3 regions of the Janthinobacterium sp. SUN120 genome follow, and region 3 is predicted to be linked to each of the others. Evidence: predicted binding sites of a transcription regulator. Region 3 holds the regulator's gene; each other region holds the start of a gene.
The links. The regulator FliA, encoded in region 3, starts transcription of late flagellar genes. The targets are predictions, from matches to a motif close to CTAAAGTTTNNNNNNNNNNNGCCGNTA.

Region 1 (5,813 bases), on a different contig from region 3:
TTGCGCCACTTCGATTTCGTGCTCACGCGTGAAATGTATGGGGAAAGCAAGCCGGCGCCCGACGGCTACCAGCTGGGCTTGCAGCGCCTGGGCCTGGCCGCCGCCGACTGCGTGGCCGTGGAAGACTCGCCGCGCGGCTTGCGCGCCGCCAATGCGGCCGGACTGGAATGCATCGTCGTGCGCAATCCCATGAACCGTCACCACGCGTTCGACGATGCTTTTTGCGTCGTGGATTCCAACGCCGAGCTGGGCGAAGTGCTGGCGGCGTTCGTGCCCGGCATGGCCCATGCGCCCCGGCAATTAGAGTCCTTCCTCTGATACGTCTTGCCGGCATGCCATTACAATTGTTTATCGCATTCACCGGCACCGACCCACGATGACCCTCCCGCAACTGCACTTTGCCCATGCCAACAGTTATCCAGCCGGCACTTACCGCAAGCTGTTTGGCTTGCTGGGACAGCATTACACCGTGCAGGCGCTCGACATGCATGCGCACGATCCCGAATACCCCGTCAGCACGGGCTGGCCCGAGCTGGTGCGCGAGTATATCGACGACCTGGAGCGCCGCTACAGCGCGCCCGTGATCCTCGTCGGCCATTCGTTGGGCGGCATGCTCAGCGTCATGGTGGCCAAGCAGCGTCCCGACCTGGTGCGCTGCGTGGTCTTGCTCGATTCGCCCGTGGTGGCGGGCTGGCGCGCCTTGCTGGTGCGGCTGGCGCGCAACACGGCACTGGGCGAGCGTTACTCTCCCGCCCGTTTTTCCGCCCGGCGGCGCAAGCTGTGGCCCGATGCGCAAGCTGCGTATGAGCATTTTGCCGCCAAGGACATGTTCGCCATCTGGGCGCCGCAAGTCTTGCGCGATTACATCGACAGCGGCCTGGCGCCGCATCCGGACGGGGTGCAGCTGCGCTTTACGCGCGAAGTGGAGACGCAGGTCTACCGCAGCTTGCCGCACCACATCGGCGGTCTCGTTAAGGACGGATTTCCAGTGCCCATCGGTTTTATCGGCGGCACGGAATCGGTGGAATGCCGCCAGGCGGGCTTGACGGCCACGCGCAAGCTGGTCGGCAAATTTTTCCGCCAGGTGCCGGGCGGGCATCTGTTTCCCATGGAAAACCCGGAACTGACGGCGCAAGTGGTGCGCGAGATGATCACCTCGCTGTTGGCTAAACACTAGCCGACTGGCAAGGATTTTCAGCGGGCAAGGGCCAAAAGTGGCGGATTTTCGCGTAAAATCCTGCCATCCGGGCCACGCCTGCAGCAGGCGTGCGGCCCCAGCCATTCCGATATTCTAGAAAGATACCCCTGCGATGACGATTAAAAGCGATAAATGGATACGCCGCATGGCGGAAACAACGGGCATGATCGAGCCGTTCGAACCGGGCCAGGTCAAGGAACGCGACGGCAACCGCATCGTTTCCTACGGCACGTCCAGCTATGGCTATGACATCCGTTGCGCCGACGAGTTCAAGTTGTTCACCAACATCAATACCACCATCGTCGATCCGAAGGATTTCGACGCGAACAATTTCGTCGACGTGTCCGGCAAGGGCTATTGCATCATCCCGCCGAACTCGTTCGCGCTGGCCCGTACCGTCGAGTATTTCCGCATTCCCCGCAACGTGCTGACGATTTGCCTGGGCAAGAGCACCTATGCGCGCTGCGGCATCATCGTCAACGTCACCCCGTTCGAACCGGAGTGGGAAGGCTATGTGACCCTGGAGTTTTCCAACACGACACCGCTGCCGGCGAAAATCTATGCCAACGAAGGCGTGGCGCAAGTGCTGTTCTTCGAGTCCGATGAAGTGTGCGAAACGTCGTACAAGGACCGCGGCGGCAAGTACCAGGGCCAGGTCGGCGTAACCTTACCCAAGACCTGATTGCGGTGAAGGGAGGGGCGCCAGCCGTCTTTCCCTGTCTTTACCTGTCTTTACACCTGCGGCACTACATCCGCGCCCATGCCTGCCGTTAACCTTGGTATCGAAACACTGAGGAGGCATCATGGTAGCGGCAATCGGTTCAGGCAGCGCGGTCAGCGCGGCCGGTAGCGCCAGTTCGGGCAGCAGTTCGCAGATCGCGGCGCTGCAAAAGCAGATCACGGCGGCGCAAAAGCAGTTGACGGAGTCGCAGAAGGGCGAGCAGACGGAGGCGTCGCAAAAGCTGCAACAGCAACTGGCGCAGCAAATCCAGGCCTTGCAGGCGCAAATTGCCCAGTTGCAAGCTGCCGCCGCGCAGAAGGCGGCGCAGCAAGATGCTCAGCCGGTCAGCAGCGCCGATACGGCGACGAGCCCGGCCAAATCGACCTCGTCCACCCTGGGCAGCATCATCGATACGCAGGCGTAACAGCATTCTCCGCGCGTAAAAGACGCCAGGCTCGCCGACAGGTCAGCCTGGCGTTTTGACGGGCAACAACATTTCCACGCACAGTCCGCCACCGCTGCGCAAGCTGGCCCCGATGCGGCCGCCATGGGCGTTGATGACGTGTTGGGCGATGGCCAGGCCCAGGCCATGGCCGTCCGTGCTGTGCTGGGTATTGGCGGCGCGGAAGAACGGTTCAAAAATGCGGGCCAGGTCGGCGCTGGCCACGCCGGGTCCCCGGTCCAGCACGGCGATGCGCAAGCAATCATGCTGGCGCGACAGCTCGACATCGACCGTGCCGCCGTCGGGGCTGTGCTTGACAGCATTGCGCACCACGTTTTCCACGGCGCGCGCCAGCAGTTCGGGCTGGCCCGTGACGCAGGCGTCGGCCATGGCCGCGTCGACCGCCAGGTCGATGCCCATCAGGCGCGCCCTGGCTTCATAGCGGGCGTCGTCCACGATGTCGTGCACGAGGTCGGCGATGCCGACGTCTTCGCTGTGCGCGTGCCCCGCGCCCGCTTGCCCGGCGCCCGCTTCCAGCCGCGACAGGGTCAGCAGTTCACCGATCAGTTTATCCATGCGCTCGCTTTCGCGTTCGATGCGCTGCATCGAGGCGGCCATCTTGTCCGGCTGCTGGTGCGCCAAGCCGATGGCGGCCTGCAAGCGCGCCAGCGGCGAGCGCAGCTCATGCGAGACATCATGCAGCAAGCGCCTCTGGCTGTCCATGAGGCTGCGCAAACGGCCCGTCATGCGGTCGAAATCGCGTCCCAGGTCCGTCAATTCATCGCCGCGCTTGCCGCTGGCGTGGAAGCGCGGCGCCAGGTTGCCGTGCGAGGCGGCCTCGAACGCCTGCCGCAGGTCGCGGATGGGGCGCGCAAAGTACCAGGCCAGCAAAAAGGCGAACAGCAGGCTGGCGGCGATGGCGGCGGCCAGGGGAATGAAGGTGCGATAGGGACTGTCCATGCGCGGGCCGGGCGGCATGCCGCGGCCGAATTCGCCGCGTGGCGGCGGGGCGCCCGCTTCGCTGGGGCGTGGACCGGGTCCCATGGCGCGCGGGCCGCTCAGGGTGACGGCGTTGAGCGTGTCGCGCGCGGCGCCCGCCTCGGCATTGCGGAAGCGTTCGGACGAGGGCAGGAACAGCAGGTAGCGCTTGCCGTCGCTGCCGGCCACGTCGCGCACGACGGGATGGGCCTGGCTTTGTTGCAGCATGGCGCGCGCCTTGGCCAGCATGGCGGGATGCACGGCGCGGCCCATCAATTCTTGCCCTTTGGCATCGACAGCAAACACGCGCATGCGTTCGAGCTTGCCCAGGAATTGCCGCAAGGCCTGGCTGCCGCCCGCTTCCACGGTGGCGCTGGCGGCCTCGATGATCATTTGCGCGGGCGGGCTGGTATCGATGTCGAGGGCACGTTCCTGCTGCGCGGCCCGGTTTTTCAGCCAGAAGGTGCCGCCGATGCCGATGGTGGCCGTCACTTGCGCCAGCATGATGCACAGAAAAAACTTCCAGAACAGACGGCCCACGCTTACTCCTTGATCAGCTGGTAGCCGAGACGGTACACGGTTTGCAAACAGGAACGGCCATCGGCCAGGCTGCCCAGCTTGCGGCGCAGGCTGCTCAAGTGTACGTCGATATTGCGGTCGAAGCGGGCCATGGGCCGGCCCAGGCCCAGTTCGGACAGCTGATTCTTGCTCACGGGCTTGCCCGCATGGCGCACCAGCACTTCCAGCAGGTTGAATTCCGTGCTCGTCAGCTCCAGGTGCGCGCCGGCCCAGGCAACGCGGCGCTGCTCCGGCCACATCGTCAACTGGCCCACGGTCAGCGGCGCCAGGCCCGAGGTGTCCTGCGGCGCCGCTTGCGCACGGCGCAGGATGGCGCGGATGCGCGCCGTCAGCTCGCGCGGCGTGCACGGTTTTGTCACGTAATCGTCGGCGCCCAGCTCCAGTCCCACGATGCGGTCCGTATCGTCGCCGCGCGCCGTCAGCATCAGGATGGGCAGGTTGCTGCCGGCGCGGATGCGGCGCAGGGTTTCCAGTCCATTCATGCGCGGCATCATGACGTCGAGGATGGCGATGGCGTACAGGCCCGTCAGCGCCTCGGCCGCGCCGCTTTCGCCGTCATGCACGGCGCGGGCGTCAAAACCTTCCTGCGTCAGGTATTCCTGGAACATGCCGACCAGTTCCACGTCGTCATCGATTAACAAAACCTTGCTCATGCCTGTACTTTTTTCGGGTGAATATCGCCCGATGATAGCAGTCAAAGGGGGCCGTTCAGGGCGGTTTTACCCGCTTTTACATACGTCCGCTTACATTTGCGCACCTTCCTTTACACGCTTTTACGCCGCCCTAACGTTGCTTTACATGCCAGACGCCCACAATCAGGGCTGATCGCCACGAAAGGAAAGCCCGATGAAATACCTGAGTATTGCCGTATCCCTGTTGCTGCTGTCCGCCTGCAGCATGCCGCTGCTGGCGCTGGCCCAGCAAGAAGCTGCACCGGACGGCCCGCCAGCGCGCGCCATGGAAGGGCCGCCGCCCGGCCTGCTTCACGGACCCGGCGGACCCGGTGCGCCAGGCTTGCCGCCATTCCTGCGCGGCATCGACTTGAGCGAAGCGCAGCAGGACAAGATTTTCGCCGCGACCTACGCCCAGGCGCCCTTGCTGCGGGAACAGGAAAAGATCGCCTTCAAGGCCCATGCGCAACTGCGCGCGCTGGCCGCGTCCAGCGCCTATGACGATGCGAAGGCCAGTGCGCTGGCCAGCACGGCGGCGCAAGCCATGGCGCAGATCAGCTTGCAGCAGGCGCGGCTGGAGCAGCAATTGCTGGCCGTGCTGACGCCGGAACAGCGCAAGCAGGCGCAGCAGCGGGGCGACAGCCGCCCCGGCCCGCGCCGTCCCCAATAAGCACAGGAGAGCGAGATGAGCATCAGTGCCTTGAGTTCGACCAGCGCCGCCAGCCAGCTGAGCGCGTTCAGCCGCCTGGGCGGCAGCAGCAATACCGGCAGTACCAGCGGCGCGGGCGGCACACGGCCGTCAAAACCCGACGATGGCGCATTTCTCGACGCTATTTCCAGCGCCTTGTCATCGATCGGCGTGACGGTCGATGCCACTGATGGCGAAAGCGCGACGGACGGCGCCAGCGCCGCCGGCAGCGGCGACGCGGGCCAGGCGCTGGGCGCCTTCCTGCACCAGCTGATGGGCAGCCTGCATGCGCAGAGCGGTGGCGGTGCCGGCGGGCAAGAAGAGGGGGGCGAGCCGCCTTCGGGGCCGCCACCCGGTGGTGGTGCGCGCGGCGGTCCCGGCAATATCGAGTCGGATTTGCAAAGCCTGCTGCAAAAACTCTCGTCGTCCGGCAGCGATGGCAGCGACAGCGCGCAGAGCGCGGACGGCAGCGTGACGGACTTGCAGTCCAGCTTTGCCAGTCTGCTCAGCGCGCTGGGTGGCGATGAGGGCGGCAC
Region 2 (5,813 bases), on a different contig from region 3:
TCGGCTCCTGGTTCCTCGTCGGCACCCTGTTCTGCTTTCATTACGCCCACCTGTACTACCAGGCCGACCCCGCGCTGCGCCCCCTGAAGTTTCCCGACGACGAGCAAAGCCCCGACTACTGGGATTTTCTGTATTTCGCCTTCACCATCGCCGTCGCCGTGCAAACGTCGGACGTTTCCGTGCAGACGCGCATGATGCGGCAAATCGTGCTGGGACAATCCGTGTTGAGCTTTTTCTTCAACCTGGTCGTGCTGGGACTGTCGATCAATATCGCGGCCGGCCTCATCAATGGCTGAGGGTAAATAATTTCGTAGTGGAAACTTGACCTGGCTGAAGGGTTAAGCTCATCTTAATCGTGCGCACCCTCTTGAAATACTGGAAAGAGGAGTAAGATAAGTCATGCACAGGGATCAAGTGCATGAGGCAAGAACCAGGTGCCGACGCGCCCTGGCAGCGGATTTGACCACTGCCATGCAAGGCGCCTGAGATGGGTTTTTTTTGAATTGACAGGAGTAAGCATATGCAAATCAATATTCATACCGACAGCACCATCGCCAACACCGCTGGACTGAACGAACATGTGCAATCCGTACTTGAAAGCGCACTGAACCGCTTCCGCGACAACCTGACCCGCATCGAAGTCCACATCAGCGACACGAATGGCCCGAAAGGCGGCGCCGACGATATCCGCTGCGTCATGGAAGCACGCGTTGCTGGCTATCAACCGATCGCCGTGACCGAACAGAACGCCACCGTGCATCAATCCGTTGCCGGCGCCACCGACAAACTGAAACGCGCCATCGATAGCGCCCTGGGCCGCCTGCAAGACAGCAAGCGCCACGCCACCGGCAAGAATGCCGTGATCGATACGGCCGAAGCGGAAGAAACCGCCGAGTAATCCCCACCCGCAGGATTTCCAGAGACTGAGGCAGCCGTTCAAGGCTGCCTTTGCACATCCGGCCCGCCTTTCGCGCGCGGCAACATCCATAACAAAACCGCAAGCATTCCTGCGTATTGACGCGGCAATGAAATAATTGTCGTATTTCTCACAGTAAGTGACCTCAAGCAAGCCTTTGGCGTTACAGCCAAGGCCGCTTTACGCTATCATGAAGCTACCGGCCCCCTGCTCGCGCGCCGGCTTTTTGAAAGTGTGATTGTGGAACAGATCGGCAACTTCGGCGCTTCAGGCTGCAACATCGGCGATTTACAGCTATTTCGCGATGGGGCGGATAGCCAGACGGCCGCCATGCTGGCGCCCTGCCCCGTGATGCGCCTGGAAGCGGGCGAAGCCATTGCCGACACGCAAGGCGCCAGCCTGTACATCGTCCTGCGCGGCTCGCTGGCCGTGGCCGCCGACACCCACACGGGCATGGACGATGGCACCGTCAGCAAGGTCTTGCCCGGCGAAAGCGTGGGCGAACAATCGGTGCTCGATGAAGCGAGCAACCTGGCCGCCATTTCCGCCCTGGAAGAAACCGACTTGCTGGTGATCGACGCGGCCATCGTATGGGAATTGATCGAGCAGTCGAACGGCCTGGCGCGCAACCTGCTGCGGCTGCTGTCCTTCCGCATCCGCGCCGCCAATGCCCTGCTGCGCCGGCGCCAGAAACTGGGCGAATTCTACCGCCAGCTGTCGATGGTCGACAGCCTGACGGGCTTGTACAACCGCGCCTGGCTGACGGATTTACTGCCCAACATGATCGTCACGGCCCACGCCAGCGGCTCGCCCCTGTCGCTGGTGATGATAGACCTCGACCATTTCAAGCGCTTCAACGACACGCACGGCCACCAGGCGGGCGACCAGGCACTGCGCATCGCCGCGCAAGTGCTGGGCGCGGCCCTGCGGCCCACGGATTTTGCCGTGCGCTACGGTGGCGAGGAAATGATGGTGATCTTGCCCGACACCAACGAACACGTGGCCTTGCGGGTGGCCGAGCGCTTGTGCGAGCGCATGCAGCTCGCCGTCATCTTCGCTGACATGCGCAGCGCCTTGCCGCACATCACGGGTTCCTTCGGCGTGGCCAGCCTGGCGGCCGAACAGGACGACCATGCGCTGATCGCCGCGGCCGACGCGGCGCTGTATCGCGCCAAAGCATCGGGCCGCAACAGGGTCATGCTGTAGTTCAGGCAGCCTTGCTGTCGGCCGGCTTGCTGGCATCCGGCTTGGCGGCATCATCCTTCTTGCTGCTGTGCGCAGCGATGAAGTCGGCATAGCCCTTTTGCACCAGCTCGTACGTCTTGTCGATATTGCCGGCGATGTCGCCATTCAGCACTTTCAAGCCGCCCAGGATGTCGCGCGCTTCCTTAAAGCCTTTTTCCATGCCGCCGCTGATGGTGTCCATGAACTTGGTCAGGGCCGTATCGTCGTCCAGGCCGGGATTCTGTTTCTTGAAGGCATCAAAAAAACCTGTCGACAGCGATACAATGCGGTTCGCCGTCGCTTCGGCGCTGTTATCCTGCGAAGCCGCGTTCTGGATCGCGTCCTCGCCGTACTGGCCCTTCAGCGCTTCATTGATGTTGGTGATGGCCGTCTTGTACAGCAGCGCCAGCGGCTCGTTCTCGGAACCGATCGACACGTTCAGCGACGCCTGCATGATGGAAGCGTTCAATTGCAGCTTGGTGCGGTCATTCACGCTCATTTCAGCGTTGACGCCGTCCTTTTGCTGGACTTTATCGTCCTTGCCGGCAACGCCCGTACTGACGGAAGTCACGGAAGGGGTGGAATTGCCGCTTGCGGCGATGGGAATTGACACGATAGACCTCCTTGAACGGGCAATGTATGCCACCATGCGGGAAACGCGATGATGACCATCCTCTCGTGTAGTATCGGCAGGTTTTCAGAAAACTGTAGCAGCGGCCGCTTTTGGCGGCCCGGATAACCAATCAAGCAACGACCATCAATGACTAACCAGACCTTTCTTTGGCACGACTACGAAACCTTTGGCGCCCAGCCGCGCCGCGACCGCCCGGCCCAGTTCGCCGCCATCCGCACGGATGCCGACCTCAACGAGATCGGCGAACCCATCATGCTGTATTGTCAGCCTGCCAATGATTTCCTGCCCGACCCGCAATCGTGCCTGATCACGGGCATCACGCCGCAGCAGTGTCTGCAGCTGGGCGTGCCCGAACACCAGTTCGCCGCCACCATCGAAGCGGCCTTTTCGGAGCCGGGCACCATCGGCGTGGGCTACAACACCATCCGTTTCGACGATGAAGTCACGCGTTTCCTGTTCTGGCGCAACCTGATCGACCCGTATGCGCGCGAATGGAAGAACCATTGCGGCCGCTGGGACATCCTCGACGTGGTGCGCATGACACATGCGCTGCGCCCGGAAGGCATCGCATGGCCGAAGCGCGACGATGGCCAGACCAGTTTTAAACTGGAACACTTGAGCAAGGCCAATGGCCTGGTCCACGAAGCGGCGCATGATGCACTGTCCGACGTGCGCGCCACCATCGCCCTGGCGCGCCTGATCAAGGAAAAACAGCCGAAACTGTTCGAATTCTGCCTGGCCCTGCACAAGAAGGACAGGGTCGCCAGCGAAATGGGCATGCACCTGGCCGCCAGCGAGCGCCAGCCTTTCCTGCACGTGTCGGGCATGTTCCCCGCCGAACGGGGCTGCCTGGGCGTCGTCTGGCCGCTGGCCACGCATCCGAGCAATAAAAATGAGATTCTCGTCTGGGATTGCGCCTACGACCCGCGCGAACTGTTTACCCTGGACGCCGACACCATCCGCACGCGCTTGTTCACGCGCAAGGACGCCATGCCGGAAGGCATGACGCGCCTGCCCGTGAAAAGCGTGCACCTGAACAAGTCGCCCATGCTGGTCGGCAATTTAAAGACCTTGTCGCCGGCCATGGCCGCGCAATGGGGCATCGATCTGGACGCGGCGAAGGTCAACGCGCAATTCGCCGCCGCGGCGCCGAACATGGATGCCGTCTGGGCCGAAGTGTTCCAGCGCCCGGGCGCGAATGCCGCGCTGGACGTGGATGAGGATTTGTACAATGGTTTCGTCAGCAACGATGACCGCCGCCTGCTCGAATCCTTGCGCCGCGACACGCCGGCCAAGCTGGCCACGGCCCGCCCCTCGTTTGCCGACGAACGCCTGCAGGAACTGCTGTTCCGCTACCGCGCCCGCAATTTCCCGCAAACCCTGAGCGAAGCGGAAAGCCTGCGCTGGGAACAGCACCGCGCCGCCCGCCTGTTCGACGGCGACGCCGGCGCCCGCACCATCGAAATGCTGTTTACGGAAATCGACGTGCTGTCGGAATCCGTCGATGAGCGGGGCGAGGAAATTCTGGGAGAACTCTACGATTACGCGGAGATCGTTGCCCCGCAGCGCGATTAGTCGCACCTAACCAAACCTACTGCGCGTCGGTATAGGTGGCCTGCGATGCTCACCGTACTCCAGTACGGTTGCGCTTCTCGGCCACCTCTCCCTTCCGCTCGCTACGGTTTTGTTAGGCGCTGTGAGGCTGACTGTATATCGTTTTTAAACCGAACGGTGCGCGTTGATGGCATCGCGCGTTTCAATGGCCACGCGGCGCGCGGCGTCGGCGAAATCTTCGCCCGTCTGCGGCGTGGCGTAGATGATGGCGCGCGACGAGCTGATCATCATGCCCATGCCGTTCGCCGTCTGGCCCGCGCCGACGGTGGCGGCGATGTCGCCGCCCTGGGCGCCGATGCCCGGCACCAGCAGCGGCATGTCGCCGACGATGGCGCGCACCTGCGCCAGTTCTTCAGGGAAGGTGGCGCCGACGACGAGCGCGCACTGGCCGTTTTTATTCCACTTCTCGGCCACCAGGCGCGCCACGCGCTGGTACAGCGGTTCGCCGTCCGTATTCAGGAATTGCAGGTCCGAGCCGCCCGGGTTCGACGTTCGGCACAGGATGATCACGCCGCGGTCTTTCCACGCCAGGTAGGGATCGAGCGAATCCTCGCCCATGTACGGGTTCACGGTGACGGCGTCGGCGCCATAGCGCTCGAACGCTTCGCGCGCGTATTGCGTGGCCGTCGCGCCGATGTCGCCCCGTTTCGCGTCGAGGATCAGGGGGATGTGCGGATAATTCTCGCGCACATAGCGGCAAATGTCTTCCAGCTGCTTTTCCGCGCCCAGCGCGGCAAAATACGCGATCTGCGGCTTGAAGGCGCAAGCCAGGTCGGCCGTGGCATCGATGATGCGCGTGCAAAAGGTGGTGATTCCATCAGGCAGGTCGCGCAGCTCGGCCGGCAGTTTCGCCAGGTCGGGGTCCAGGCCCACGCACAGCAGGGAATTATTGGCCGTCCACGCGGCGGATAATTTATTGATGAAATTCACGGCACACCTTCTCTATATTCAGTTGCAAACCCCGTATTGTAACGCGGCGCAGGCTTGCCACGGCGTCACAAGGCGGTCGGGGCCGGCGGCCTGCGCTTATTAAACCGACATTACGGGCCGTTTCAGGTATATTTGCCTCACCTCCCTTACTCTGCACGGAACCCATCATGCAAATCACCAATCAATTCACCAAATGGCTGCGCCTGGCGCTGAGCGTCACCGTCCTGGCCGGCATCCTGACGGGCTGCGGCTACAACGACTTCCAGAGCAAGGATGAGGCCACCAAGGCCGCCTGGGGCGAAGTGGTCAACCAGTACCAGCGCCGCGCCGACCTGATCCCCAACCTGGTCAATACCGTCAAGGGCTATGCCACGCACGAGCGCGAAACGCTGGAAGCGGTGACAAAGGCGCGCGCCGCCGCCACCAGTTTCCAGATCACGCCCGAAGTGCTGAACGACCCGGCCGCGTTCGAAAAATTCCAGCAAGTGCAGGGGC
Region 3 (5,813 bases):
CGCGCGGAAGTGCAATCGCTGCTCGACCACCTGGGCAAGGAGTCGCCGCGCCTGGTGGAAGACCTGGTGCCGAAGATGCTGTCCCTGTCGACCTTGCAAAAGGTGCTGCAGAACCTGCTGGCCGAGGGCGTGCACATCCGCGACATGCGCACCATCATCGAAACCCTGGCCGAGCATACGGTCAGCACGCAAGACCCGAACGACCTGACGGCGCTGGTGCGCGTGGCCCTGGGCCGCGCCATCGTGCAGCAATTGTTCCCCGGCTCGGCCGAACTGTCCGTGATGACCCTCGACAGCCGCCTGGAGCGGCTGCTGATGCAGGCGATGGGCAATGGCGGCGACGGCGCCGGCATCGAGCCGGGCCTGGCCGACACCATCGCGCACCAGGCGGGCCTGGCTGCCCAGCAACAGGAAGCGCTGGGCCTGACGCCCGTGCTGCTGGTGCCGGCGCCGCTGCGCGCCTTGCTGTCGCGTTTCCTGCGCCGCGCCTTGCCGCAGCTCAAAGTGCTGTCGCATGCGGAAGTGCCGGAAACCAAGACCATCCGCGTCACGGCGCTGGTGGGCGCGCAGTAGTTGTGATAAGCGGCATCGGGGTTGGTTCCTGCGGGACGGACTCCCGGTGCTTGCTTTTGGTCAAATAAACATCAATTTCCTCTCGGCAAACTGAATAACGGGTACTTTCCCGTCCTGTTCCTTCGATCATTTCCTGTAAGCATCGCTAATAATGGAAACTGTCCGGGTGATCTGTGTCCATGTGGAAGACAGCACTCAAGCAACAGGAGTCGACGATGGTCACACAGTTCAGCCAATATTGCGCCACCCCCGCCCTGGGAGGCCGGTCATGAATGTGAAGAAATTTACGGGCGCCTCGTCGCGCGATGCGCTGCGCAAGGTGCGCGAAGCGCTGGGCCCCGACGCCGTGATCCTGTCGAACCGCCAGGCCGATGGCGTGGTGGAAATCCTCGCGCTGGCCAATGACGACGCCGCTTCGCTGGCCTCGCCGCCGGCCGCCTCCGAAATGGCCCAGCCCCGTCCCCAGTTGCAGACCCAGTTCGCCACGCCGCAGCGTCCGGCCGCCCCGGCCCAGCGCCCGGCCGCGCCACGTCCTGCCGCGCCGCGCCAGGCTGCCTCCGAGCCAGTGGACATGGCCCGCATGCAGCAGATGATGGCCAGCGCGCTGGCGCACGTCAAGGAAAACGCCGCCGCCGAGATGAGCGGCATGATGAATGAAATCCGCGCCATGCGCGGCATGATGGAAACCCAGCTGGCGGAAATCTCGTGGGGTTCGACGCAGCAGCGCGAGCCGCAAAAAGCCGTCGTGCTGCGCGAAATGCTGGCGGCCGGCTTCTCGGCCAGCCTGGCGCGCTACCTGATCGACAAGCTGCCGGCCGGCCTCGACGGCGCGCAAAGCATGCGCTGGATCAAGACGGTCCTCAGCCGTAACCTGAATACTGTGGCCAATGAAGACGCCATGCTGGAGCAGGGCGGCGTATTTGCCCTGGTGGGCCCGACGGGCGTCGGCAAGACCACCAGCACGGCCAAGCTGGCGGCCCGCTGCGTGATGCGCCACGGCCCGGAAAAGCTGGCCCTGATCACCACGGATGCCTACCGTATCGGCGCGCACGAACAGCTGCGCATCTACGGCAAGATCCTCGGCGTGATGGTGCATTCGGTGAAGGACGAGGCGGACTTGCGCATCGCCCTGAAAGAATTGAAGAACAAGCACACGGTGCTGATCGATACGGTGGGCGTGAGCCAGCGCGACCAGATGGTGACGGAACAGGTGGCCATGCTGTCGGGCGCCGGCGCCGACGTGAAGCGCCTGCTGTGCCTGAACTCCACGGCCACGCAGGAAACGTTGAATGAAGTGGTGCGCGCGTATCAGGGCAGCGGCCTGGCCGGCTGCATCATGACCAAGCTCGATGAAGCGGCCTCGATCGGCAATGTGCTCGACGTGGTGATCCGCCAGAAGCTGAACCTGTTTTATGTGTCGAACGGCCAGCGCGTGCCGGAAGACCTGTACCTGGCCGACCGCGGCTACCTGATCGACCGTGCCTTCAAGCTCAAGCGCGATGCGGCGGCCACGCAGTTTTCCGACGCCGAACTGCCGCTGCTGATGGCGCAGGCGGCCGCCCGCAACAATGAAGCGCGCGGGGTGCACCTTGGCTAATTTCGATTTTGACCAGGCCGAAGGCTTGCGCCGCATGCTGGCCGGCCCGCAGCCGCGCGTCATGACGTTCCTCTCGGCCACGCCGCAGGACGACAAGGGCGCCATGCTGGTCAACCTGGGCGCGTCGCTCGTCTACGGCGGCAATGACGTGCTGCTGCTCGACGCCAGCGGCGGCAGCGATGGCGTGGCATCGCGCCTGGGACTGGCGCACGGCGCCAGCCTGCGTGACGTGGCGCGCCAGCAGTGCGGCTTGAACCAGGTCATCCACCAGGTGCCGCAAGGCTTCGGCGTGGCCAGCCTCGGCGCGCGCAACCATTTGATGGACAGCATGGATTATGCGGGCGAGGATGAACTGCGCCGCCTTGGCAAGACGTTCGAGGTGCTGGCGCGCCAGAGCGGCATCGTGCTGGTCGACGGCGTCGTGGCGGACGAGGGCGCGTGCTTCCCCGTGCCGCTGATGGCATCGTCGGATATCGTCGTGCAAGTCTCGACCAGCGCCACCTCGATCAAGGCGGCGTACTGCCTGATCAAGCGCCTGAGCCAGGAACTGGGACGCCGTCCGTTCGGCATTCTCGTCACCGGCGCTTCCGAATCCGAAGCAAAAGTGGTATACGATAATATGGCGCAGGCGGCGAGCCGCTACCTGGCCGTGAAGCTGACTTCGATGGGTTCCGTGCCTGCCGACGAGTATCTGCACCGCGCGGCGCGGCTGGGCCGCAGCGTGGTCGATGCGTTTCCGCTGGCGGGAGCGTCGGTGGCGTTTCGCGGACTGGCCGAGCGGCTGGCCCGTTCGGCGGCGCCGGTGCTTGGCGGCACCTTGTACCAGACGGGGAGCCCGCACCAGTTCAGCGCCTGAATCGAACCGCAGCACCAGATAAGATGAGAAAACAATAAGCAGCCTATGTACACGGTCAAAGGGAAATCGAACAAGGACTATTTGCTGACGGAGCACATTCCGCTGGTGAAGCGTCTGGCGCACCATATGAAGGCGAAATTGCCGCCTTCGGTCGAGGTCGATGACCTGATCCAGGCCGGCATGATCGGCCTGCTCGATGCCATTACGCGCTATGAAGAGACGCATGGCGCGCAGTTCGAGACGTATGCCGTGCTGCGCATCCGCGGCGCCATGCTCGACGAATTGCGCACCAGCGACTGGCTGCCGCGCAGCATGCGCCAGAACATGCGTAAGATCGAAGAGGCGATGAGCACCCTGCAGCAGCGCCTCGGCCATCCGCCGACGGAGTCGGAAGTGGCGAAGCTGCTGAAAATGTCGCTGGCCGACTACCAGGAAATGCTGGGCGACGGCGGCGGCCACCAGCTCGTGTACTACGAAGACTTTCATGACCCGGACGGCAATGACAGCTTCCTCGACCGCCACTGCGTGGACGAGGACAGCGACCCCTTGCGTTCCCTGCTCGATACCGATTTCCGGCAATCCGTGATCGATGCCATCGACGCGCTGCCGCCACGCGAGAAAATACTCATGGGCCTGTATTACGAAGAAGAGCTGAACCTGAAGGAGATCGGCGCGGTGATGGGCGTATCCGAATCGCGCGTCTCGCAGCTGCATACCCAGGCCGTCGCGCGCCTGCGCGCAACCTTGAGGGAGCTGGCGTGGACTGGTCCAGCGTAATCGGGCTGGCGCTGGCGCTGGCCGGCCTGCTGGTCGGCCAGGCACTGGAAGGCGGCAAGATGGCCTCCCTGCTGCAGCCGGCCGCCTTTGCCATCGTCATCGTCGGCACCTTCGGCGCCGTGCTGCTGCAGACGCGGCTGCGCACTTTTGTCCGCGGCCTGGAAATGCTGCGCTGGGTGTTCCTGCCGCCGTCCGACACGCGCGCCGCGCTGGCGCGCGACATCGGGCAATGGAGCCTGACGGCGCGCCGCGACGGCCCGCTGGCGCTCGAGCGCCTGATGGAAAACACGGCCGACCGCTTCAACGCCAAGGGTTTGCGCATGATCGTCGACGGCATCGCGCCCGACAAGCTGCGCCAGTTGCTCGACGTGGAAATCTCCGCCTACGAAATGGCCGAGCGCCAGGCCGTCAAGGTGTGGGAATCGGCGGCCGGCTATTCGCCCACCATCGGCATCCTGGGCGCCGTGCTGGGCCTGATCCATGTGATGGAAAACCTCACCGACCCCAGCAAGCTGGGCGGCGGCATCGCCGTGGCGTTCGTCTCGACCATCTATGGCGTGGGCCTGGCCAATCTGCTGTTCCTGCCGGTGGCCAATAAACTCAAGGCCATCGTTTCGCGCCGCGTGGTGCAGTATGAAATCACGGCCGCCGTGCTGTACGACATCGCCACGGGCGACCATACGCGCATCATCGAAGAGCGCGTGTCCAGCCTCTTGCACGAGCATTGACCATGATGCGGCGCGCGCGCAGGAAGTATGACGAGGAACCGGATAACCAGGACCGCTGGCTGATCTCGTACGCCGACTTCATCACCCTGCTGTTCGCCTTCTTCGTCGTCATGTATGCGATTTCGCAAGTCAACGAAGGCAAATACCGTGTCTTCCAGAATGCCATCGGCCAGGCCTTCAGCCTGGAAAAGGGCGCACCGCCCATCATCATGGAAGCGCCGCAGGCGATCCCGTTGCCGAACCCCGCCCTGAAACGCCGCACGGAAGCCATCCGCCGCGAGCGCGAACACATGACGCGCCTGGCGCAGGACTTGACGTCGACCCTGGCGCCGCTGGTCAAGGAAGGCAAGGTGCGGGTCACGCAGACGAGCCGCGGCGTGAGCGTGGAAATCAATGCCAGCGTGCTGTTCGACCCGGGCGCGGCGGGCTTGACGGCGGAATCGGACCAAGCCTTGCGCGCCGTGGCCGTGCTGCTCAAGGACGACACGCACGACGTGCAGGTGGAAGGGCATACGGATGTGCAGCCGATCAGCAATTCGACCTTTGCCTCGAACTGGGAATTGTCGGCCGCGCGCGCCAGCGCCGTGGTGCGCCTGTTCATCGCCAGCGGCGTCAAGGCGTCGCGCCTGACGGCCGTGGGCCACGCCGACAATATCCCCGTGGCGCCGAACGCCACGCCGGAAGGGCGCGCGCGCAACCGCCGGGTCGCCGTGACGATTTTGTCGGGCATCCCCGAAACGGTGACGGAAGTGCCGACGGCGCCCGCGGCGCCTGCGCCGGCCAATTGACGCTCGTCAACTGCGGGCCGCCGCTTGGTACAATCGCGCTTTCTTCCTCTTTTATCGTTCCCTCATGAAAAGCAGCTCCCTGGGCGGTCTCGTCTATTCCACTGAAACGGGCCGCATGTGTCCCGCCTGCCGCCAGCCGCTGGCGCAGTGCGCGTGCAAGGCGCAAGCGAAGGCTGCGCCTGCGGGCGATGGCGTGGTGCGCGTCTCGCGCCAGACCAAGGGCCGCGGCGGCAAGAGCGTCACCGTGGTCAAGGGCTTGCCGCTGGACGCCATCGCGCTGGCCCTGCTGGGCAAGCAGTTGCGCACGCAGTGCGGCTCGGGCGGCACCGTCAAGGATGGCGTGATCGAAGTGCAGGGCGACCATGTCGACGCCATCCTGGCCGCGCTGGCCAAGCTGGGCCACCAGCCGAAAAAGGCCGGCGGCTGAGCGTGCGGAGGCGTGCGGCCCGCCGCCGCGCGCCTGTGGTAACGTGCGTTTCCCATCCACGCGCTTC

Region 1: the regulator FliA is predicted to act here: its motif matches at 1,945-1,971, upstream of O0879_RS02280 (FlxA-like family protein).
Region 2: the regulator FliA is predicted to act here: its motif matches at 2,825-2,851, upstream of O0879_RS19125 (DUF5610 domain-containing protein).

The regions. Positions count from the first base shown of each region.
Region 1 covers NZ_JAPUBW010000001.1:515,579-521,391, forward strand. Annotated here, with positions in the region: gene O0879_RS02265 (HAD family phosphatase) at 1-318, shown strand, start outside; gene O0879_RS02270 (alpha/beta hydrolase) at 377-1,177, shown strand; gene dcd (dCTP deaminase) at 1,311-1,880, shown strand; gene O0879_RS02280 (FlxA-like family protein) at 2,002-2,343, shown strand; gene O0879_RS02285 (ATP-binding protein) at 2,386-3,879, opposite strand; gene O0879_RS02290 (response regulator transcription factor) at 3,882-4,571, opposite strand; gene O0879_RS02295 (Spy/CpxP family protein refolding chaperone) at 4,765-5,259, shown strand; gene O0879_RS02300 (hypothetical protein) at 5,275-5,813, shown strand, end outside.
Region 2 covers NZ_JAPUBW010000003.1:284,624-290,436, reverse strand. Annotated here, with positions in the region: gene O0879_RS19140 (DUF1345 domain-containing protein) at 1-296, shown strand, start outside; gene O0879_RS19135 (HPF/RaiA family ribosome-associated protein) at 521-898, shown strand; gene O0879_RS19130 (GGDEF domain-containing protein) at 1,157-2,122, shown strand; gene O0879_RS19125 (DUF5610 domain-containing protein) at 2,124-2,753, opposite strand; gene sbcB (exodeoxyribonuclease I) at 2,901-4,349, shown strand; gene pyrF (orotidine-5'-phosphate decarboxylase) at 4,494-5,318, opposite strand; gene O0879_RS19110 (LemA family protein) at 5,486-5,813, shown strand, end outside.
Region 3 covers NZ_JAPUBW010000002.1:796,184-801,996, reverse strand. Annotated here, with positions in the region: gene flhA (flagellar biosynthesis protein FlhA) at 1-573, shown strand, start outside; gene flhF (flagellar biosynthesis protein FlhF) at 842-2,170, shown strand; gene O0879_RS13315 (antiactivator of flagellar biosynthesis FleN protein) at 2,163-3,026, shown strand; gene O0879_RS13310 (RNA polymerase sigma factor FliA) at 3,072-3,803, shown strand; gene O0879_RS13305 (flagellar motor protein) at 3,785-4,531, shown strand; gene motD (flagellar motor protein MotD) at 4,537-5,319, shown strand; gene O0879_RS13295 (translation initiation factor Sui1) at 5,384-5,746, shown strand; gene O0879_RS13290 (hypothetical protein) at 5,790-5,813, shown strand, end outside.